DNA from 2 places in the Streptomyces sp. NPDC002206 genome. Region 2 is predicted to be linked to the other one. Evidence: riboswitches for the same ligand, from Rfam matches in the RefSeq annotation. Region 2 holds a riboswitch; the other holds the start of a gene.
What was found. Region 2 has a riboswitch for S-adenosylmethionine ahead of ACWCP8_RS15830 (aminotransferase class V-fold PLP-dependent enzyme). Riboswitches for the same ligand answer to the same signal wherever they lie in the genome.
Positions count from the first base shown of each region.

Region 1: linked by a shared signal. The riboswitch ahead of thrC (threonine synthase) and the one ahead of ACWCP8_RS15830 (aminotransferase class V-fold PLP-dependent enzyme) in region 2 are both predicted to bind S-adenosylmethionine.

Region 1 is NZ_JBSFCW010000001.1:968,908-979,890, reverse strand. Features, by position in the region: gene ACWCP8_RS04600 (DUF3263 domain-containing protein) at 1-39, shown strand, start outside; gene otsB (trehalose-phosphatase) at 194-1,048, shown strand; gene ACWCP8_RS04590 (alpha,alpha-trehalose-phosphate synthase (UDP-forming)) at 1,067-2,461, opposite strand; gene ACWCP8_RS04585 (glucosyl-3-phosphoglycerate synthase) at 2,516-3,466, opposite strand; SAM riboswitch class I at 3,619-3,745, shown strand; gene thrC (threonine synthase) at 3,763-5,064, shown strand; gene ACWCP8_RS04575 (MoaD/ThiS family protein) at 5,123-5,401, shown strand; gene ACWCP8_RS04570 (cold-shock protein) at 5,856-6,062, shown strand; gene groL (chaperonin GroEL) at 6,415-8,037, shown strand; gene ACWCP8_RS04560 (hypothetical protein) at 8,338-9,567, opposite strand; gene ACWCP8_RS04555 (hypothetical protein) at 9,833-10,983, opposite strand, start outside.
Region 2 is NZ_JBSFCW010000007.1:42,090-53,072, forward strand. Features, by position in the region: gene ACWCP8_RS15795 (hypothetical protein) at 1-695, opposite strand, end outside; gene ACWCP8_RS15800 (NlpC/P60 family protein) at 713-1,738, opposite strand; gene ACWCP8_RS15805 (NlpC/P60 family protein) at 1,977-3,002, opposite strand; gene ACWCP8_RS15810 (NYN domain-containing protein) at 3,286-4,647, opposite strand; gene ACWCP8_RS15815 (hypothetical protein) at 4,684-4,926, opposite strand; gene ACWCP8_RS15820 (rhomboid family intramembrane serine protease) at 5,108-5,839, shown strand; gene ACWCP8_RS15825 (Lrp/AsnC family transcriptional regulator) at 5,836-6,117, shown strand; gene ACWCP8_RS15830 (aminotransferase class V-fold PLP-dependent enzyme) at 6,206-7,618, opposite strand; SAM riboswitch class IV at 7,795-7,912, opposite strand; gene trpD (anthranilate phosphoribosyltransferase) at 7,998-9,062, opposite strand; gene qcrB (cytochrome bc1 complex cytochrome b subunit) at 9,187-10,812, opposite strand; gene qcrA (cytochrome bc1 complex Rieske iron-sulfur subunit) at 10,809-10,983, opposite strand, start outside.

The DNA of each region.
Region 1 (10,983 bases), on a different contig from region 2:
CTGCGGCGCGTGCGGGAGGCCCGGCGGGGGAGGCGGTAGTCGGGGCGCTGTTCCGGAAGGACCGGCCCTCCGGCGTTCGAGGTCCGGGGTCCCCGGTGGAGCCGCGGGTCCCGGGAAGGGGCCGGGGCAGGGGAACAGGCCTGCCGCAGGTGCAGCCGTAGCCGCGCTCCGTCACCCCCGATAGGCTCGGCCCATGGGCAGCAACCCAGAGCAATCCCTCCCCACCCCCACCACGCCGGCCGGCCGTGAAGGCCTCGCCGCCCTCCTGACCCGTCCCGACCGCGCCGTGGTCGCCCTCGATTTCGACGGCACCCTCGCCGACATAGTCCCGGACCCGGAGCAGGCCCGCGCCCACCCCGGCGCCGTCCCGGCCATCGCCGCGCTCGCCCCGAAGGTCGCCTCCGTCGCCGTGATCACCGGCCGCCCGGCCGGCGTCGCGGTCCGGCACGGCGGCTTCGCGGGCGTCCCGGGCCTCGACCACCTCGTCGTACTCGGCCACTACGGCGCCGAACGCTGGGACGCCGTGTCCGGCACCGTTCACGCCCCTGCCCCGCACCCCGGTGTGGCGGCGGTCCGTGCCGAACTCCCGGGTGTGCTGGACCGGTTCGACTCCTGGCACGGCACATGGATCGAGGAGAAGGGGCAGGCGCTCGCCGTCCACACGCGCCGCGCCGCCGACCCGCAGGCCGCATTCGACGCGCTGCGCGGCCCGCTGGGCGAGCTCGCGGCACGGCACGGACTGATCGTCGAGCCGGGGCGCCTCGTCCTGGAACTGCGCCCGCCCGGCATGGACAAGGGCGTGGCGCTCGCGAAGTACGTAAGGGAGACGGACGCCGAGTCCGTCCTGTACGCCGGGGACGACCTGGGCGACCTCGCCGCGTACGCCGCGGTGGAGAAGCTCCGCACGGAGGGCCCCGACGGCATCCCGGGTCTGCTGGTCTGCAGCGGAAGCGCGGAAGTGCCGGAACTGGCCGAGCGGGCGGACCTGTTGCTGCCGGGTCCGGCGGCCGTGGTCGACTTCCTCGCGGCCCTCGCCCGGCGCCTCTGAACGATCGCCGCCGAACGGTCAGTCCCGCCGCAACGCCTCCAACTGCTCCAGGAACCACTGCTGCGGCGGCAGCGCAGTCGCCGCCGCAGCCAGCCGCTTCGTCCGCTCCGCCCGCTCCCCGTCCGGCATCGTCAGCGCCGCATGCAGGGCCGCCGCCGTCGCCGACACGTCGTACGGGTTCACCACGATCGCGTCCGCGCCCAGCTCCTCGTACGCCCCCGCCTCCCGCGACAGCACCAGCGCGCAGCCATGGTCGGAGACCACCGGGACCTCCTTCGCGACCAGGTTCATGCCGTCGCGGATCGGGTTGACGAGCGCCACGTCCGCCAGCCGGTACGCCCCCAGCGAGCGCGCGAAGTCGTCGTTCACATGCAGCAGGACCGGGGTCCAATCGGGCGTTCCGTACGCCTCGTTGATGTCGTCCGCCAGCCGCTGCACCTCGGCCGTGTACTCCCGGTACACCGCCAGGTCCTGCCGAGACGGGTACGCGAACGCGACATGCACCACCCGCTTGAGCCACTGCGGGCGGGTGTTCAGCAGCTCCCGGTACGCCAGCAGCCCGCGCACGATGTTCTTGGAGAGTTCCGTACGGTCGACCCGCACGATCGTCTTCCGGCCGGTGCCGCCCACCTGCTCCCGCAGGATCGCCATGCGTTCGGCCACGTCCGGCTGGTGCGCGCGACGGCGCAGGAAGTCCGCGTCCGCGCCGAGGCCGTGCACACCGATCCTCGTCCGGCCGGTGCCGCCCAGGACCTCCGTGCAGCAGGCGGTGAACGCGTCCGCCCATCGCCGGGTCAGGAACGCCGCCCGGTCCGCGCCGAGCATGCCGCGCAGCAGCTGCTCCGCGATGTCGTCGGGCAGCAGGCGGAAGTAGTCGGCCGGGGCCCAGGGGGTGTGCGAGAAGTGACCGATCCGCAGGTCGGGGCGGAGGTCGCGGAGCATGCCGGGGACCAGGGCCAGGTGGTAGTCCTGCACCAGCACCGCCGCGCCCTCGCCCGCCTCCTCGGCGAGCGCCTGTGCGAAGGCCAGGTTGTACGCCTCGAACGACGCCCACTGCCGGCGGAACTCCGCGTCGAAGACCGGATCCAGCGGCGTCTGGTACAGCATGTGGTGGACGAACCAGAGCACCGAGTTCGCGATGCCGTTGTACGCGTCGGCATGCACATCGGCGTCGATGTCGAGCATCCGTACGCCCGGCTCGGCGATCCCGCGCCGGACCGCCTCCCTGTCCCCGTCGTCGAGCGCCGCGCAGACCCACAGCTTGTCCTCGACGGCGCTCAGCCCGGAGACGAGTCCGCCGCCGCCCCGTTTGGCGCTGATCGAACCGTCCTCGCTCAGTGCGTACGAGACCGGGCCGCGGTTGGAGGCGACGAGTACCTGGGCGGCAGATGTGATCACGTGCTCGGAGACCATGTTGCGGAATCTAGCCCGATCGCGAACCGCCCAAACGTGCGAAGTCAGGCCACCTCAGGCGGCGCGGCGCGAAACGTACTCCCTGATCTCCTGCATCGGCGGCCGCTCCTCCGTGTCCACGGCGTGCGTGCGCGGTACGAAGCCGGTCTCGCCCCGTTCGAACTGGGTGAGGGACGGTCGCACCAAGTGGCCGCGGGAGAGGCGCAGTTGCGCCGTCCGGTAGATCGCGGCCGCCATCCGGCCCAGCGCCTGCCCGTCCTGATGGCGGTGTTTTCTGACCCCTACATCGACCTGTGCCAGCGCGTCCAGCCCCACGGTGTGCAGCGCATCCACGAGCAGGCCCAGTTCCACTCCGTAACCGACCGGGAAAGGCAGCCGCTCCAGCAGCGAGCGCCGCACCGCGTACTCCCCGCCCAGCGGCTGGACGAAGCCGGCCAGCTGCGGCCAGTGCAGATTGAGTAGCGGCCGGGCCACCAGTTCCGTGACGCGACCGCCCTGGCCTGCTGTGTCTCCGAGCGGGCGGTCGTACATCGCCTTGACGAACTGCACCTCGGGATCGGTGAGCAGCGGGCCGATGATGCCGGAGACGAAATCCGCGGAGAAGTCCTTCAGGTCGGCGTCTATGAAGCAGACGATGTCACCGTCGGTGACCAGGAGTGATCGCCAGAGGACCTCGCCCTTGCCGGGCAGCGCGGGTATCCGGGGGAGGATGTCGTCACGGTGCACCACCCGGGCGCCCGCCTTCCGGGCGACCTCCGCGGTGGCGTCCGTCGATCCGGAGTCGATCACCAGCAGCTCGTCGACCAGATGGACCCTCTCCATGAGCTCGACCCGGATCGTCTCGACGATCGCGCCGACCGTCGCCTCCTCGTTGAGGGCGGGCAGCACGACGCTCACACTCCCGCGCCGCGGATCCCTGGTCCTGGCTGCGACGAGCCGGTCCAGCGGACGGTCGGCGGCCGACCAGGAACGTCTGGTCAGCCAGCGTTCGACCTCTTCCAGCACGGTCGATACTCCCTGTATGTGATCCATCTCGCGGTTCGGACGGCCATCTCAACCGTCCGATGCTTCGGTTACAGTCTTGAACAACGCGGATGACCCTCGCATGCCGGGGTCCTCCGCCGATAAATGCCTGGATCGATGATCCAGTGCCACAGCGCTCATCCAGAGGGACTGAGGGAACGGCCCGTTGAAGTCCCGGCAACCCTCCTGCCGACCGCGAGGTCAGGTGGGGAAGGTGCCAATTCCGTCTCGTGACGAAATGCGTCGCGAGGAAGATGAGGAGAAAGGGCCTCGCCATCATGGCTACGCAGACCGTTGCAGTGAGCACCAATTCTTCCGCCGACGCTGTCGACCTCGGTCCCGCCGCGGCACTTTCCTGCCGCGAGTGCGGAGAGCGTTTCGAGCTCGGTCCCATTTTCGCCTGCGCGACCTGTTTCGGGCCGCTCGAAGTGGCGTACGACCTGCCGAGCGGCTCCCCGGACGAGCTCAAGAAGCGCATCGAGGCCGGGCCGAACAACATCTGGCGTTACGCGCCGCTGCTGCCGGTCCCCGCCGATGTCGCGGACAAGCCCAACATCAACCCCGGCTTCACCAAGCTGGTCAAGGCCGACAACCTCGCCCGCGAACTGGGCGTCACCGGCGGCCTGTACGTCAAGGACGACTCCGGCAACCCGACGCACTCCTTCAAGGACCGCGTCGTCGCGATCGCCGTCGAGGCCGCCCGCGCCTTCGGTTTCACCACTCTCTCCTGCTCCTCCACCGGCAACCTCGCCGGCGCCGTGGGCGCGGCCGCCGCCCGGGCCGGCCTGCGGTCCTGCGTGTTCATTCCGCACGACCTGGAGCAGGGCAAGGTCGTCATGGCCGCGGTGTACGGCGGTGAACTGGTCGGCATCGAGGGCAACTACGACGACGTCAACCGCTTCTGCTCGGAGCTCATCGGTGACCCGCTCGGCGAGGGCTGGGGCTTCGTCAACGTCAACCTGCGCCCGTACTACGGCGAGGGCTCCAAGACGCTTGCGTACGAGATCTGCGAGCAGCTCGGCTGGCGGCTGCCCGACCAGCTCGTCATCCCGATCGCGTCCGGCTCGCAGCTCACGAAGATCGACAAGGGCCTGCAGGAGCTGATCAAGCTCGGTCTCGTCGAGGACAGGCCGTACAAGATCTTCGGTGCCCAGGCCGAGGGCTGCTCCCCGGTCTCCACCGCCTTCAAGGCCGGTCACGACGTCGTGCGCCCCCAGAAGCCGAACACGATCGCCAAGTCGCTGGCGATCGGCAACCCGGCCGACGGCCCGTACGTCCTGGACATCACCCGCCGGACCGGCGGCGCCGTCGAGGACGTCGACGACGAGCAGGTCGTCGACGCGATCAAGCTGCTGGCGCGCACCGAGGGCATCTTCGCGGAGACGGCGGGCGGGGTGACGGTCGGCGTCACGAAGAAGCTGATCGAGGCCGGCCTGCTGGACCCGACGCTCACCACCGTCGTCCTCAACACCGGTGACGGTCTGAAGACGCTGGACGCGGTCGCCCCGACCACCGGTCCGACGGCGACCATCCGGCCCAGCCTCGACGCGTTCCGCGACGCCGGCCTGGCCCGCAGCTGACCCGACCACCGGGACGTCCACCCGAGACGTCCACCCGAGACGCAAGGAAGGCACCCACATGAGCGTCAAGGTCCGTATCCCCACCATCCTGCGCACCTATACGGGCGGTCAGGCCGAGGTCCCGGCCGAGGGCGCGACCCTCTCCCAGGTCATCGAGTCGCTGGAGCAGAACCACCCGGGCATCGCCGCGCGCGTCCTGGACGACCAGGGCAAGCTGCGCCGGTTCGTGAACGTGTACGTCAACGACGACGACGTGCGCTTCGACGGCGGCCTGGAGGCGGCCACCCCGGACGGCGCCGGCATCTCGATCATCCCGGCCGTCGCGGGCGGCTGCTGACCTTCCGTCGCCCCGGCCCGGACTCCCCGTAGGCCCCGCGGCCGACTTCACAGCGTCACCGGAATTGCCCCCTCTGCGAGGTAAGCGGAGGGGGCAATTCTGCATGGTTAAGCGCGGTACAGTTGGGCAGCCCCCTCCGCTGCCCGTGCCGACCGCATATGAGAATGCGCCCGCCCGCGACAAGATGCAGCCAAAGTGTTCGAACTCCTTGCGACATAAGTGGCCTTTGCCCGGTCCGAGTTGCCCTGGAATCGCACAAATTCCGCATATTCGGGCGTTCAGTGCTGCCCAGAATTCTCGTCCGATTGACCTGTTGCAGAGGGCAGTTGGGCAGATACATTCGGCCGCGGTCGACGCGTTCCGGCGCACGCACCCTCTCCTGTCGGAGGGTGAGTTCTGACCCGGGCCCGCGAAGTGCGGTCCTGTGCAAGGGCCAGTAATAGGGGAGTTAGGCATGGCTCAGGGCACCGTCAAGTGGTTCAACGCGGAGAAGGGGTACGGCTTCATCGCGGTCGACGGTGGTGCGGATGTTTTCGTCCACTACAGCGCGATCCAGATGGACGGGTACCGCACCCTCGAAGAGGGTCAGCGAGTTGAATTCGAGATCTCGCAGGGCCAGAAGGGGCCGCAGGCGGACATGGTCAAGCTCGCCGTCGGCTGAGCTCGGCGCGGTCGGCCAACGACACCACTCACGCATGAAGGGCCCGTACCCCCAGGGGGACGGGCCCTTCACGCGTGATGTCGGCCGTCGCCCCGCGTGGCATGCCCGCGGCATCCCGCGCGCCGTCGCCCGGTCCGCACGTTGTCCACAACCGCCGGGGGCGCTTGCACTCGTGGGGGTCGAGTGCTAATCATTGGCGTTAGCACTCTCCAGGTGAGAGTGACAGAACTTGGACCGGGCCGGTGAGGCCCGCAGGCTTGGTGGGGCAAGGAACCACCGGGCAGGCAGGCCGTCCGTCGCGGGCGCCACTCGGTCCGGAGAAATCCACCCCTGTCCGGGAGGACCACTTCACATGGCCAAGATCATCGCGTTCGACGAGGAGGCACGGCGCGGTCTCGAGCGCGGGATGAACCAGCTCGCCGACGCCGTCAAGGTCACCCTTGGCCCCAAGGGCCGCAACGTCGTCCTCGAGAAGAAGTGGGGCGCGCCCACGATCACCAACGATGGTGTTTCCATCGCCAAGGAGATCGAGCTCGAGGACCCGTACGAGAAGATCGGCGCAGAGCTGGTCAAGGAAGTCGCCAAGAAGACGGACGACGTCGCCGGCGACGGTACGACCACCGCCACCGTTCTCGCCCAGGCGCTCGTCCGTGAGGGCCTTCGCAACGTAGCCGCGGGTGCAAACCCGATGGCCCTCAAGCGGGGCATCGAGAAGGCCGTCGAGGCCGTCTCCGCCGCTCTGCTGGAGCAGGCCAAGGACGTGGAGACCAAGGAGCAGATCGCTTCGACGGCCTCCATCTCCGCCGCCGACACCCAGATCGGCGAGCTCATCGCCGAGGCGATGGACAAGGTCGGCAAGGAAGGCGTCATCACCGTCGAGGAGTCCCAGACCTTCGGTCTGGAGCTGGAACTCACCGAGGGTATGCGCTTCGACAAGGGCTACATCTCGGCGTACTTCGCGACCGACATGGAGCGCATGGAGTCGTCCCTGGACGACCCGTACATCCTGATCGTCAACTCCAAGGTCAGCAACGTGAAGGACCTCCTTCCGCTGCTGGAGAAGGTCATGCAGTCCGGCAAGGCACTGCTGATCATCGCCGAGGACGTCGAGGGCGAGGCCCTGTCGACCCTGGTCGTCAACAAGATCCGTGGCACCTTCAAGTCCGTTGCCGTCAAGGCCCCGGGCTTCGGTGACCGCCGCAAGGCCATGCTCGGCGACATCGCCATCCTCACCGGTGGCACGGTCATCTCCGAGGAGGTCGGTCTCAAGCTCGAGAACGCCGGCCTGGACCTGCTGGGCCGCGCCCGCAAGGTCGTCATCACCAAGGACGAGACCACGATCGTCGACGGTTCCGGTGACAGCGACCAGGTTCAGGGTCGCGTCAACCAGATCCGTGCCGAGATCGAGAACTCCGACTCGGACTACGACCGCGAGAAGCTCCAGGAGCGCCTGGCGAAGCTGGCCGGCGGCGTGGCCGTCATCAAGGCCGGTGCCGCCACCGAGGTCGAGCTCAAGGAGCGCAAGCACCGCATCGAGGACGCCGTTCGCAACGCGAAGGCGGCCGTCGAGGAGGGCATCGTCGCCGGTGGTGGCGTGGCGCTGCTGCAGGCCACCGCCGTCTTCGAGAAGCTGGAGCTCTCGGGTGACGAGGCGACCGGCGCCAACGCCGTCAAGCTGGCGCTGGAGGCCCCGCTCAAGCAGATCGCCATCAACGGTGGTCTCGAGGGTGGCGTCGTCGTCGAGAAGGTGCGCAACCTGCCGATCGGTCACGGTCTGAACGCCGCGACCGGCGAGTACGTCGACATGATCGCCGAGGGCATTCTCGACCCGGCGAAGGTTACGCGCTCCGCTCTGCAGAACGCCGCGTCGATCGCCGCGCTGTTCCTGACCACCGAGGCCGTCATCGCCGACAAGCCGGAGAAGGCCTCTGCGGGCGCTCCGGGCGGCATGCCGGGCGGTGACATGGACTTCTGATCCTGACGGATCGGTAAGTGCCCGTACGTCGGCCCCCGGGACCAGTTGGTCCCGGGGGCCGACGTCGTCGTACCCGGCACTGTTACATGCTGTTACAGCTGCTCGATGATCCAGGAGCAGAGTTCCTCGCTCACGAGGGTGTGGCCCTCGTTCTGCGAGGCGAGCTTGAACTCGTCGGCCGTGATGAAGGGATTCATCAACCGTGTGTGTCCCTCGCCGTAGTACACCCAGGCGGTGCCGTGGAAAGGGTGCAGCCGGGCATGCCTCAGGGCCCGCCGGGCTGCACCCGGTTCAGAGGGCTCAGTTCGTCGCATCCGGCTTCACGATGTCCGGCAGCTTCGCCTCGAACAGCTCGTCCAGCTTCAGCGAGGGCAGGATGTGACCCTGGTCGGCCGCACCATCGGCCACGCTGGCGCCCCACGAGGAGGCAGCGAAGCGCTGGTTGGGCGTGCCGTGGTGGCCGGGGCTGTCGTAGTAGCAGTCGCCGACCTGGTAGAAGGACTTCTCGGAGTCCAGCACCCGCTTGGTGTTGAGCGCTTCACCGCGCGAGTGGGTGAGGAAGTACGTGCCGAACGCGTCCGCCATCAGCTCGGTGCGGCGGGTGGCCTCCGGCCCGGTCAGGTTGGTGTTGGCGAAGAGGTGGTCCTCGTACTGCACGTGGTGGCCGAACTCGTGGGCGAGGACGGCACGCGGAGCAATGTCGCCCAGGCTCAGCTCCTTCAGGGCCTGAAGGATGCCGTCACCCATGACGATGCGGTCGGAGATGCCGTACGGCTGCGGCGAGCCCTTCTCGGAGAAGGCGAACGCGTTGAAGGTGAAGATCGGGTTGTCGCCTCCCTGGAGGACGGGGTCGGCGTTGACGAGGCTGATGACCACCTTGGCCAGTCTCTGCACCACCGGCTCGTTATTGATCCCGAACATCAGTGCGAGGACGCGGGCCACCCGCTCCGGGGAGGAGAAGACCTCGCCGCCGTGCATCGGCATGAGCTGGATGTCGTCGGAGTTGATGTCCCAGAAGTTCTTCAGGTCCTTGCTCTCGGACGTCAGCTCGTTGGTGTACTCGCCGTTGACGCCGAAGGTGTTGGACTTCGACTCGCTGCCGAAGAACAGCGCGTCATAGGTGGGTATGTCGAACGCGCCGAAGACGTCGAGCCAGTCGCGCAGGTCTTGATCCTTGATGCCTGTCCGCAGGCTGTTCGCGTAGTCCCTGAACGCCGTGTTCCCGCACTGGTAGTCGCCCGGGTTGATGACGCTGTTGCGGAGGTCCGCCCACTGGGTTTCGTGGATGCCGTACTTGGCGGCGGCGGCATCGCGGTGCTCCTGCCAGTCGGCCGGCAGGTTGGCCAGCATCTCGTCGACGAGGGCCTTCACCTCCGGGGACAGGCGGGAGGTGTCGAACGCGGAGCCGGGGGCGGCGGACGTGACGGCGGCGGACGCCGTGTCGTCCGCGGCCATGGCCGGCAAGGCGGCACCGAGGGTGCAGGTGGCCGCGGTCACCATGGTGACCGCCCAGGCCAGGGTCTTCTTCACGGAGAACTCCTTGGTGTGCTCGAGCCGACGCGCAAAGGTGTCCCTGCGGAGCGAGGGAGGCGGTCGGCGGTGCCGGATGCAGAGTCTGCGAGGGACCGGCGTTCCGATGAAGCGTTCGTACGGGCGGAATCCGGCGTGGCAAGAAGGTGCCGGGACCGCGGAATTCCAAGACCCCTGCCTTGTCCGGCAGGCCTTTCGGGTCGAGTGCGGCGGGTGCGGATCGGCGGGTCTCAGGGCCCGCCGAGCCGCACCCGGATCACCGCATTCAGTTCATCGCGTCCGGCTTCACGATGTCCGGCAGCTTCGCCTCGAACAGCTCGTCGAACTTCAGCGAGGGCAGGATGTGACCCTGGCTGGCGGCGTCATCGGCCACGCTCGCGGCCCACGAGGCGGCCGTGAAGCGCTGGTTGGGCGTGCCGTGGTGCCCGGGGCTGGTGAAGCTGCAGTCGCCGACCTCGTAGAGGGACTTCTCGGAGTCCAGCACTCGCTTGGCGTTGAGGGCCTCACCGCGCGAGTGCGTGAGGAAGTACGTGCCGTACGCGTCCGCCATCAGCTCGACGCGACGGCTGGCCTCCGGCCCGGTCAGCGTGGTGTTGTCGATCAGGTTGTTCTCGTACTGCACGTGGTGGCCGAACTCGTGGGCGAGGACGGCACGCGGGGCGGTGTCGCCCAAACCCACCGCCTTCAGGGCCTGAAGGATGCCGTCACCCATGACGATGCGGTCGGATATGCCTGCCGGGTCCGGGTCGCCCTTCTCGGTGAAGGCGAACGCGTTGAGGGTGAAGAACGGGTTGTCGCCGCCCTGGAGGACGGGCTCGAGGTTGATCACGTAGATGAACACCTTGGCCAGGGCCAGCGCCGCCTGGTTGTTCTCCTTCGGGATGCCGTACATCAGGCTCACGACGGGGGCCAGCCGCTCCGGGGAGGAGAAGACCTCGCCGCCGTGCATCGGCACGATCTGGATGTCGTCGGAGTTGATGTCCCAGAACTTCTTCAGGTCCTTGCCCTCGGACGTCAGCTCGTTGGTGTACTCGCCGTTGACACCGAAGGTGTTGGACTTCGACTCGCTGCCGAAGAACAGCGCGTCATACGTGGGCATGTCAAACACGCCCAGGAAGTAGAGGAAGAGGAGCAGCTCGAAGTTGGCGCCCTGGAGCAGGGTCCCCTGGTAGTCCCTGAGCGCCGTGTTCTGGCACTGGTAGTCACCCGGGTTGAGGACGCTGTTGCGGACGTCGGCCCACTGGGTGTCGTGGATGCCGTACTTGGCGGCGGCGGCATCGCGGCGCTGCTGCCAGTCGGCCGGCAGCTTGGCCAGGACCTGGTCGGCGAGGGCCTTCAGCTCCGGGGACAGGCGGGAGGTGTCGAACGCGGAGCCGGGGGCGGCGGGGGACGTGACGGCGGCGGACGTCGTGTCGT
Region 2 (10,983 bases):
ACCGGGGCCCCGAGCAGCCCGGCCATGTCGTCGACCGTCTTCGGCACGATCACCACCACGCGGGCGGCCCAGCGCTCCGGCCAGGCGGCGGAGACGACGGGCACCGCCCGGTCCTCGGTGTCCGCGATCCGGCGCAGCTCCTCCTGCGTGTGGCCGACGCCGAGGACGAGGCTGTGCGCGCCGTGTACGACCCGCACGTCACCCTGCTGCCAGAGCTGCCGGCCGCCGTCCTTCCCGGCCCGGTCGGCGGCGATGTACCAGCGCCCGTCCGCCCCGTGCCGCTCCAGGTCGAGGACCCGGTCGGCGGTGACCGGGGCGCTGTCGTAGCCCGCGATCCGGTACCGCAGTTCGACCTCGGCGGTGGCCCTGGTGGCGCCGTGCTCGTGCACGTCGGTCACTTCGTACGTCCACGAGCTCAGCGGCACGTCGGCGAGGTTGGCCAGTTCGCGGCGCTGGGCCGTCCGCAGCCCGGTGGCCCCGGGGACGACCGTGGCCGCATAGGCGTCCGAGTCGTGGTCCAGGACGGCGGCGGCCCGGCGGTCCAGGGTGGCGCGGACGTCGCGGACCGTGGTGTCGGGGGAGGTGGCGGCGGGCGCCGTGCAGGCGGCCGCGAGCAGCAGAGCGGCGAGTGCCGCGCCTGCCGCGCGCCACCGTCCGTCACGTCCTCGGCCTGCCGTACGCCCCTGATCAGCCACCCGATCGAGGGTACGGGTCAGATGCGGGTGACCGACGAGACGGGCATCATGCCGACCGGGTCGTAGCGGACCGGGGCGCCCGGGTACGGGGCGTGGACCACCCGGCCGTTGCCGACGTACATCCCGATGTGACTGGCGTCCGCCCGGTAGGCGACCAGGTCGCCCGGGCGGGCCATGGAGAGCGGCACCATACGTCCGGCGTACCGCTGGGCCTGGGAGGTGCGCGGCAGGCCGACACCGGCCTGGGCGTACGCCCACTGCATCAGCCCGGAGCAGTCGAACCCCGCGGGCCCGTTGGCACCCCAGATGTACGGGCGTCCGACGGCGTGCCGTGCCGCCATCACGGCGGCCGCCGCCCGGGAGGAACCCGGGGGCAGATCGGTCATGCCCGGGAACACGTCGTCGCGGCCGGTGCGCGAGGCCCTTTCGAAGGCCGCCCGGTCCGCGCCCGGCAGCAAGGTCAGCAGCTGCCGGGCCTGTTGGAGCTTCTGCTCGACGGTCCGTTTGTGGCGGGCGGCTGCGGCCCGGCTGCGCTCCAGACCGGCCAGCGAGCGGGCGGCCTCCGCACGGGCCTGCGCGAGCCCGCGCCGGGCTCTCTGGAGCTTCTGCAGAGTGCTCGCCCGCCGGACGTTCAGCCGGTCGAGGGTGGCCGCCCGGTCGAGGTAGCTGTCCGGGTCCGAAGAGAGCAGCAGGGCGAGCGAGGGGTCGATGGAGCCTGCGCGGTACTGCGCGGCGGCGGCCGAACCGACCGCGGTGCGGAGCCGGTTGATCTGTTCCTGGTCGCGGGCCGCCCGCTCCTGGGCCCTGAGCACCTCACCGCGCAGCCGCTCGGCGTCCTCCCCGGCCTTGTTGAACTGCTCGGTGGCCCGCTCGGCCTCGCCGTACAACCGGTCGATCTCGGCCTTCGCGGCCCGGGGCGTGTCCCGCGGTTCGGCGTTCGCGGTGGCCGCCCCGAGTGCGGCGGCAGCGGTCGCCGCCGACAGGACTGTGATCCGGACGCTCCGGTTGACGCCGGGCTGTGTGGAACGGCGATGGGACACCACAGGACGCCGCACTCCCTTCCGCTGTACGCAGAGGTGCACAGCCCCCTGCCGCCCGGGGCGGGCGGACCGACGGACGGGAGCTGCACAGCAGGCAGACAGTAGCCGCGCGACTACGGAGCGCCCAACGGCCTCGCCGATCGGGTGAGGGGTACGAAAGCCGCCGCCCCGCCGGTGACCTGTGGTCTCCGGCGGGGCGGGCAGTCGGTCGGGGCGTGGGAATTCGCCCGTTCGGGCGTCGTCAGATGCGCACGCCGACCTGGAAGCTGCCGATGGTGTTCATCGACTCGTAGCGGACCACCGCGCCCGGCTTCGGGGCGTGCAGAACGGTGTTGTTGCCCGCGTACAGAGCCACGTGCGACGTGTTGTTGAAGAAGACGAGGTCGCCCGGCTTGAGTGCGCTGCGACCTATCTGCGTGCCCTCGTTGATCTGGGTGTACGTGGTGCGGGTGATGGAGACGCCGGCCTGGGCGTAGGACCACTGGGTCAGGCCCGAGCAGTCGAAGGAGTTGGGGCCGGTACCGCCGGAGACGTATGGCTTGCCGAGCTGGGTGGCGGCGGCCCTGAGGGCGGCGGCGCCGCGGGCGGAGGCGGGAACCTCGTTGCCCAGATCGACCCGGTCGCCGGCGGCACGGCTGGCGCGCTGGTCGTCCTGGGCCATCTTCGCGCGCTCGGCGGCGGTCAGGGTGTTGAGCAGGCGCTGCGCCTCGGCGAGCTTGCCCTGGAACTTCTTCTTGTTCTCGCCGAGCGTCTTGCGGACGTCCGCGAGGTCGCCCAGCTTGTCCTGGGCCTCCTTGCGCTCCTGCGCGAGGGCCCGCTGCTTCTCCTGGATCTTCGCCAGCGACTCGGTCTGCTTGGCCGTCAACTGGTCGAGGGCCGAGGCCTCGTCGAGGAAGGTGTCCGGGTCCGAGGCGAGGAAGAGCTGCACGGACGGGTCGATGCCGCCGGAGCGGTACTGCGCGGCGGCGAGCGAACCGAGGCCACTGCGGAGCGTGTTGAGCTCCTGCTGACCGCGGGCCACCTTGTCCTGCAGCGCGCCGACCTGCTTTTCGAGCTGCTGCTGCTCCTCCTTGGCCCCGCTGTACTTCTCGGTGGCCGTCTCCGCCTCGTGGTAGAGCTTGTCGACCTTCGCCTTGACCTCGCTCTTGGTCGGCTTGGGGTCGGCGTGGGCGGCCTGGGAGGTCAGGGCAACGGCCGCGGCGGCGGTCGCGGTGAGCACGGTCACGCGGGTGCGGCTCGGCTGCTTGGGACGACGGTGGGACGCCACGAAGGCGAGCTCCTTCTTCCTCGAGCCGCCTACCGGGCTGTGGGGGATCGGATCCCCGGCTCCGTGCACGTCACGGACTCGGCGGTTCCTTCGCTGCCACCCCGGATGGGTGATCAACCGTGCGAAGGTTCGAGGCCCGACCTTAGTGACCATCTTGTGATCAGTTCAAATCCTCACAAGAAAAATCTCGCCCCAATAGTCACTTCTTTACTCACATCACACCGCGTGTAGTGGTGGCTTGACGGTCCGTTCCAAAAATTCCGGCAAGTCACCACAACTCGCACTAGACGCGCGAAAGTCGCTTCAGGAGCAAGACGGACGCAACGGGCCTGGCCCCCGCCTTCGCCACGCCGTCCGCCACCTCGCGGTCGGTGGAGACCACGACGACGGGCCTGCCCGGCGGTTCGGCGCGGGCCAGTTGACGGATGAGCTCGTCGGCGGTGACGCCCGGCTTACTGAAGAGCACCCGCACCCCGCGCGGCGGTGCGAGCAGTACCGGAGCGGCCAGTTCGGCCCCGTCGAAGACACAGGTCATCTCGGCGCCGGACTGCGCCGCGAGCACCGCGAGACCGCCCAGCAGCCGCAGCCGCTGCTTCTCCAGCGGCAGTTGCGGATAGCCGGTCTTGGTGACGTTGTAGCCGTCCACGATCAGATGCGCCTGCGGTAGTGCGAGCAGCTGGTCGAGCAGGGCCGGATCGGTGTCCGAAAGCGCCCTGGTGGCAATGTCCTTGGGCGACATCGCACCGGGTTCGACCGCATCGACGCTGTCCGCGGGACGGATCGAGGAGGGCGGCAGGGCCAGTTCGCGGCGCAGCCCGCGGGCCGCGTCGAGTACCGTGTCGAGCAGCAGCCGCAGCCGCATGTCCTCGACCGAGCGGCCTTCCCTGGCAGCCCTGCGGCTCGCCTCGACGGACGCCTCCGCCTCTCCGAGCCGGGCCCGCAGCCGCCGGGTCTCGCTCTCGGCCGCGGAGATCCGGGCGGCCGCCTCGGTCCGTACGGTCTCGGTCTCGGCCTTGCCGCGGCGGACCGCGGCCTCACCGCGCTTGACCTCGTTCAGGGCGGAGCGCAGTTTGCGCTGCAGCGCGTCGGCTTCCTTGCGGGCCGCCTCCAGCTCACCGCGGAGCCGTTCGGTCTCGCTCTTGGTCTGGGTCCGGGCCTGGGCGAGTTCCTCGCGCAGCCGTTCCAGTTCGCGCCGGCCCTCCTCGTCGGCCCGTTCGGCGTCGGCCCGCTGGACCTCCTCGCCGGCTGCGGCCACCAGCTTCACCCAGCCGACCGGGCGCAGCACATAGGCTGCGGCGGCCACATCGACGGGGTCGGCGGCGGCGGGCGGCGACCCGGCCTCCACGGCCGCGGCCAGCTCGGGCTGGGACTCCCGGAGCCGTTCGCCGATGCGCTGGCGGAACAGCGTGTCGCTCTCCAGGGCGGCCGCCATCGCGTTCCCGGCGAACTTGGCGCGCCGGGTCGGGGTGAAGCGGGCGTACTGCCTCAGCTGGGCCGGGAGTTCGGTGACCGTGAGGCCACCGAACGCGTCCGAGACCAGCGCGACGACCCGCCGCCGTACGCCTTCGGGCAGCGGGCGGTCGAGCGCCTCGACGGCGTCGCCGGCTCCATCGGCCGGCTCGGCGCCGCTATCGGGCTGCTCCACGATCCGTCACCCCAAATGTCTGTCCGCACGGCCCCGTCAGGAGTCGGCACCCGGCCTGTCGACTAGTTCGATCTGGTCCACCGCGTTGCACCAACGACACCGGACCGACTCGATGGTCTCACTGACCACCTCGCGCTCTTCGACGGTCGCCTCTCCTGCGAGGTCGAGATGCACGTATTCGACAACCTTGGACGAGCGCGTGACATCGAAGCGCGTGAGATTCCCGCAGAGCGTGCAGCGCCAGCGAGTCCCGTCGGTCGGCTGGGGAACCGTCGTCATCGTTGCGTCCTCTTTCGTCGAGCGTCGTGCTGCTGCCTGCCAAGGATCTCGCGGTGCGCCGTCGAACTGCGGATGTCCTGCTGTAACCCTACGGCCTTGTGCATATCCATCGGCACGGCGAGGCGATCTGCCCCGTTCCATCACCTTGCGTCATGCTCTGTTCGTGATCGAACGGCGGGCTGTGACGGGCGGACTGACCGGCAGGCTCCTGCGCGCCGCGACCGCGGGCGGTGCCCCGGTGACGTATGCCCTCATCGCCCTGTGCTGTGCCATCTTCCTGATCAGCCCGCTCTCCGGGTTCAACCCCACGTACGGCACCGCCGACACCCTGCTCGCCGCCCAGGCCGGGTATTTCGAGCGCTGGGGGGTGATCCCCACCGAACTGTGGGGCGGCTCCGCACATGCCCTGCTCACCCCGCTGACCGCACTCTTCGTGCACGGCAGCTGGCTGCACCTGCTCGGCAACATGCTCTTCCTCTACGTCTTCGGGGCGATGGCCGAGGAACGGATGGGCCGTGCCGAGTTCGCCTTCTTCTATCTCGGCTGCGGCTATCTCGCCCTGCTGGCGTACGCGGCGGCGCACGCCGACTCCGACCAGACCCTCGTCGGCGCCTCGGGGGCGATCTCCGCGGTGCTCGGTGCGTTCCTGTACCTGTTTCCCCGGGCCCGGGTCACCAGCCTCTTCCCGTTCCTGCTCTTCCTGCCACTGCGCTTTCCCGCCTGGATCGTGCTGATCTTCTGGTTCGCCCTGCAGTGGATGGCGGCGCAGGGTGCGGGCAGCGGTCCGGGGGTGGCCTATCTCGCCCATGTGGTCGGCTTCGCCACCGGCTTCCTCTACGCCTGGGGGCGTTACCGCCGTGGGGCTAGAGTGAAGACTCCAGCCACGGCCACCGAGGGAGAAAGCCAGCCGTGATCACCGCGATCGTGCTCATCAAAACCAGCGTGGACCGGATTCCCGAGATCGCCGAGTCCATCGCGGCGCTGGACAGCGTCAGCGAGGTCTTCTCGGTCACCGGTACGTACGACCTGATCGCCATGGTCCGGGTGGCCAAGCACGACGATCTGGCGGACGTCATCCCCGGCCGCATCAGCAAGATCCCGGGCGTCGAGGGCACCGACACTCATGTCGCGTTCCGTACGTACTCGCAGCACGACCTGGAAGCCGCCTTCGCCATCGGTCTCGACGCGTAGATACGCCTCATCACGGCGTAATACTTCGGCCGGGGACGGGCAATTGCCCGTCCCCGGCCGAAGTATTACGGCCTCGGTTCCTGACCGGTCAGACCTGCGCCGTGCCCCGGTCCGGGACGCAGCGGCCGTCCTCGGTGCGGTACTTCCACTGGGCCCCCTCGCTCACCAGCTCCTTGACCGCGCGGACGAAGCGCTCGATGTGCTCGTCCGGCGTACCGGCGCCGAAGCTGACCCGGATCGCGTTCAGCAAGGGGGTCCCCCCGGTCGAGTCCGTTCGAGACTGGGGGAGCTCGCCCGGCTCGGCCTCCGGCGCGCCGCACTCGCCCGGGTCCTGCGGGTCGCTGCCGAGCAGGGTGCGCACCAGCGGGTGGGCGCAGAACAGTCCGTCGCGCACCCCGATGCCGTATTCGGCGGAGAGCGCCGCGGCGAAGTGCGAGCTGTTCCAGCCCTCCACCACGAATGAGATGACGCCGACCCGCGGGGCGTCGTCGCCGAACAGCGACAGCACCTTGACCTGGGGGACCTCGGCAAGGCCTTCGCGGACCCGGGTGACGAGCTGCTGCTCACGGGCGACGAGGCGGTCGAAGCCGGCCTCGGTGAGCGCCTTGCAGGCGGAGGCGATGGAGTAGACACCGATGACGTTGGGCGAACCGGCCTCGTGCCGGGCGGCGGTGGAGTGCCACTCCACGTCCACACCGCCGTCGGTGCGCCGGGCGACCTTCCGGGAGGCGCCGCCACCGGCCAGGTACGGCTCGGCGTCCTGCAGCCAGTCGGCGCGGCCCGCGAGGACACCGGAGCCGAACGGTGCGTACAGCTTGTGTCCGGAGAAGGCGACCCAGTCGACGTCGAGCTCGTCGATGTCGACCGGGTGGTGCGGCGCGAGCTGTGCGGCGTCCAGCACGATCCTGGCGCCGTGCGCGTGGGCGGCGGCGGCCAGCTCCTTCACCGGCCACAGCTCACCGGTGACGTTCGAGGCGCCGGTGACGCAGACCAGCGCGGGGCCGTAGGGGTCACGGTCGGCGAGCGCCCGCTCCAGCGTCTCGACGGCCTGGGCCGGGGTGCGGGGAGCGTTGAGGTAGGTGACACGGGCATCGCGCCAGGGCAGCAGCGAGGCATGGTGCTCGGTCTCGTACACGAAGACCTGACAGTCGGCGGGGACCGCCGCGGCCAGCAGGTTCAGCGAGTCCGTCGTCGACCGGGTGAAGATCACCTGGTCCTCGGCGCGGCAGCCGAGGAACTCCGCAACCGCCTTGCGGCTGTTCTCGAAGAGGTCCGTGGAGAGCTGCGAGAGGTAGCCGGCGCCGCGATGGACGCTGCCGTAGTACGGGGCGTACGCGGCGACGTCGTCCCACACCCGCTGCAGGGCCGGGGCACTGGCCGCGTAGTCCAGGGCGGCATAGGTGACTTCTCCGCCGGTGACGAGCGGAACAGTCACATCCTTGCCCAGAACGGGCAGCGGGGAACAAATGGACCGTTCGGCGGCAGCGATGACAACAGACATGGCGAACTCCCGTACAAGGCAGGCGAATTCACTGCGCCAGCAGGTACGCGGCAGCGCAGGAGGAAGAAAATGGGTGTGCGAAGAGGGGCCGGACCGGGCCCTATCGCATTCGCTTGCTCACAAGAGGCTCCTTGAGGACCAGGACCCCAGGGATCTGACATTCAGAGATGTCGAGGGGTCCGCGCTTGCCGCAGACCTCGCTGCCTACGGCCTGGTCTTCACCCGGGGCACCCCGCCACGGACGGAGGGTTGCCGGACAGCGGGCCGGGGCCGTAGTCGCTGTCACTCATGACCTGCCCAGCATCTTGCCATACGTGCGTCGACGCGCAAGGCGCAGTCCAAGATCTGGACTGCGCCCCGGTCCGCATTTCCCGTTCGGTCAGGCGTTGCTGACCGTCACCCAGCGCTCCAGCGCCGCCCGGGCCGCGCCCGAGTCGATGGACTCGGCGGCCTTGGCGATCCCGGCGGCGAGCTGCTCGTTCAGCGTGCCCTCACCCGGGTCCAGCGCCACCAGCGCCGCCGCCGAGTTGAGCAGCACCGCTTCACGTACCGGACCGGTCTCACCGGCCAGCAGCCGGCGGGCCACATCGGCGTTGTACGAGGCGTCGGCGCCGCGCAGCGCCTCGACGGGGACCAGCTGGAGGCCGACGTCGCGCGGGTCGAAGGCCTCCTCGCGCACCTCCCCGTCCCGGACCACCCAGATCCGGGAGGTCGCCGTGGTCGTCAGCTCGTCCAGACCGTCGTCGCCGCGGAAGACCAGCGCCGAGTTGCCGCGCGCCGCGAGCACACCCGCGACGATGGGGGCCATCTTCAGATCGGCGACACCGATGGCCTGGGAGCGCACCTGGGCCGGGTTGGTGAGCGGACCGAGGATGTTGAACGTGGTCTGCGCGCCGAGCTCCTTGCGGGCCCGCGCCGCATACCGCAGGGCGGGGTGGAACTTCACCGCGAAGCAGAAGGTGATACCCGCCTCCTCCGCCACCTCGACGACGCGCTCCGGGGCCAGCTCCAGATTGACGCCGAGCTTCTCCAGGACGTCGGAGGCGCCACTGGCCGAGGAGGAGGCGCGGTTGCCGTGCTTGACGACCTTGGCCCCGGTGCCCGCGACGACGATCGCGGACATCGTGGAGATGTTGACCGTCTTGGCGAGGTCGCCGCCGGTTCCGACGATGTCGACCGTGCGGCCCGGCACCTCGATCGTGGTGGCGTGCTCGTACATGGCGCGGACGAGTCCGGTGACCTCGTCGACGGTCTCGCCCTTGGCGCGCAGGGCGACGGCGAAACCGGCGATCTGCACGTCGGTCGCCTCGCCGCTCATGATGTTGTCCATCGCCCACGCGGTGTCGTCGGCGGCCAGGTCCTGGCCGCGCAGCAGAGCGTTCAGTACGCCGGGCCAGGAACGAGCCGCCACGCTGTCGCCGCCGACCGGGGTCACAACGTTCATGGTCCGCTCCTGGGGGTCCACAGCCGATAAGGGTATGGACCCCACCCTATCGAGCGCCCGGGACAGCAAAGAGCCCCGTCCATCGAATGGACGGGGCTCCCGCTGTGGCGATCAGTTAAGGCGATCAGTGGTGGCCGTGGCCGCTGGTGATCTCCTTGTACTCCTCGGCAGTGGGCTTTTCGATCTGGTTGTGCTCGCCGAAGTAGCCCTTGCTGAGCTTGGCCCGAAGCTTCTGCATCGCGGGCACCTTGCGCTCGACACCGTTCTCGTCGACCGTCGGGCCGATCTCGACCGGCTTGTACTGCTCGTGCGCGGTGAGCGTGTGCAGCTGCGCGGGGCCGAGCGGTTCGTGGACCTCGACGAACTCACCGTGCGGCAGACGCTTGATGAGACCGGACTCGCGTCCGTGCAGCACCTTCTCCCTGTCGCGGCGCTGAAGGCCGAGACAGATCCGCTTCGTGACGAGGAACGCCAGGACCGGTCCCACGAAGATGAAGATCCGGACGAACCACGAGATGGAGTTCAGCGAGAGATCGAAGTGCGTGGCCCAGAGGTCGTTACCACCGCCGATGAAGACGATGATGTACTCCGTGATCCAGGCGACGCCGAAGGCCGTCCGGGTCGGGGCGTTGCGCGGGCGGTCCAGGATGTGGTGCTCGCGCTTGTCCCCGGTCACCCAGGACTCGACGAACGGGTAGACCGCGATGATGGCGAGCACCAGACCGAAGGCCATCAGCGGGATGAACACACCCAGGACGAGCGTGTGACCCCAGAGGTTGATCTCCCAGCCCGGCATCACACGGATCAGACCCTCGGCGAAGCCCATGTACCAGTCGGGCTGGGCGCCGGTGGACACCTGGTCCGGACGGTACGGACCGATGGCCCAGATCGGGTTGATCGAGGCGATCGCCGCGATGACCGCGATGACACCGAAGACCAGGAAGAAGAAGCCTCCGGCCTTCGCCATGTAGATCGGCAGCAGCGGCATACCGACGACGTTCTTGTTGGTACGGCCGGGACCCGCGAACTGCGTGTGCTTGTGGAAGAACACCAGGATCAGGTGGCCGACCACGAGGCCGAGCATGATGCCCGGCAGCAGCAGGATGTGGATCGAGTAGAACCGGGCGACGAAGTCGCCGCCGGGGAACTCTCCGCCGAACAGGAACATCGAGATGTACGTGCCGACGATCGGCATGGACAGGATCGCGCCCTGGGTGAAGCGGACACCCGTACCCGAGAGCAGGTCGTCCGGGAGCGAGTAGCCCGTGAAGCCGGTGAACATACCCAGCACGAACAGCAGGAAGCCGAACAGCCAGTTGATCTCGCGCGGCTTGCGGAACGCACCCGTGAAGAAGACGCGCATCATGTGCACGAACATGGCGGCGAGGAAGATCAGCGCGGCCCAGTGGTGGATCTGGCGGACCAGCAGACCACCGCGGATGTCGAAGCTGATGTCCAGCGTCGAGGCGTAGGCCTCGGACATCCGGATGCCCTGCATCGGCTCGTAGGAGCCGTGATACACGACCTCGTTCATGCTCGGGTGGAAGAACAGCGTCAGATACACACCCGTGAGGATGATGATGATGAAGCTGTAGAGAGCGATTTCACCGAGCATGAAGGACCAGTGGTCCGGGAAGATCTTGCGCATGTTGGCCTTGGCCAGGGAGTAGATCCCGAGCCGGCCGTCCGCCCAGTCGGCCACCCGCTCGCCGGCGGGCGCCTTGCGCTTCGTGTCGGTCGCAGTACTCATCCGCGCTCCCAGAATGCAGGACCGACGGGCTCTTCGAAGTCACCGAGCGCCGCGAGGTTGCCCTCGCTGTTCACACCGATCCGCAGCTGCGGAAGGGAGTGACCGGCCGGACCGAAGATGACGCGGGCGCCGTCGGAGAGGTCGAAGGTGGACTGGTGGCACGGGCAGAGC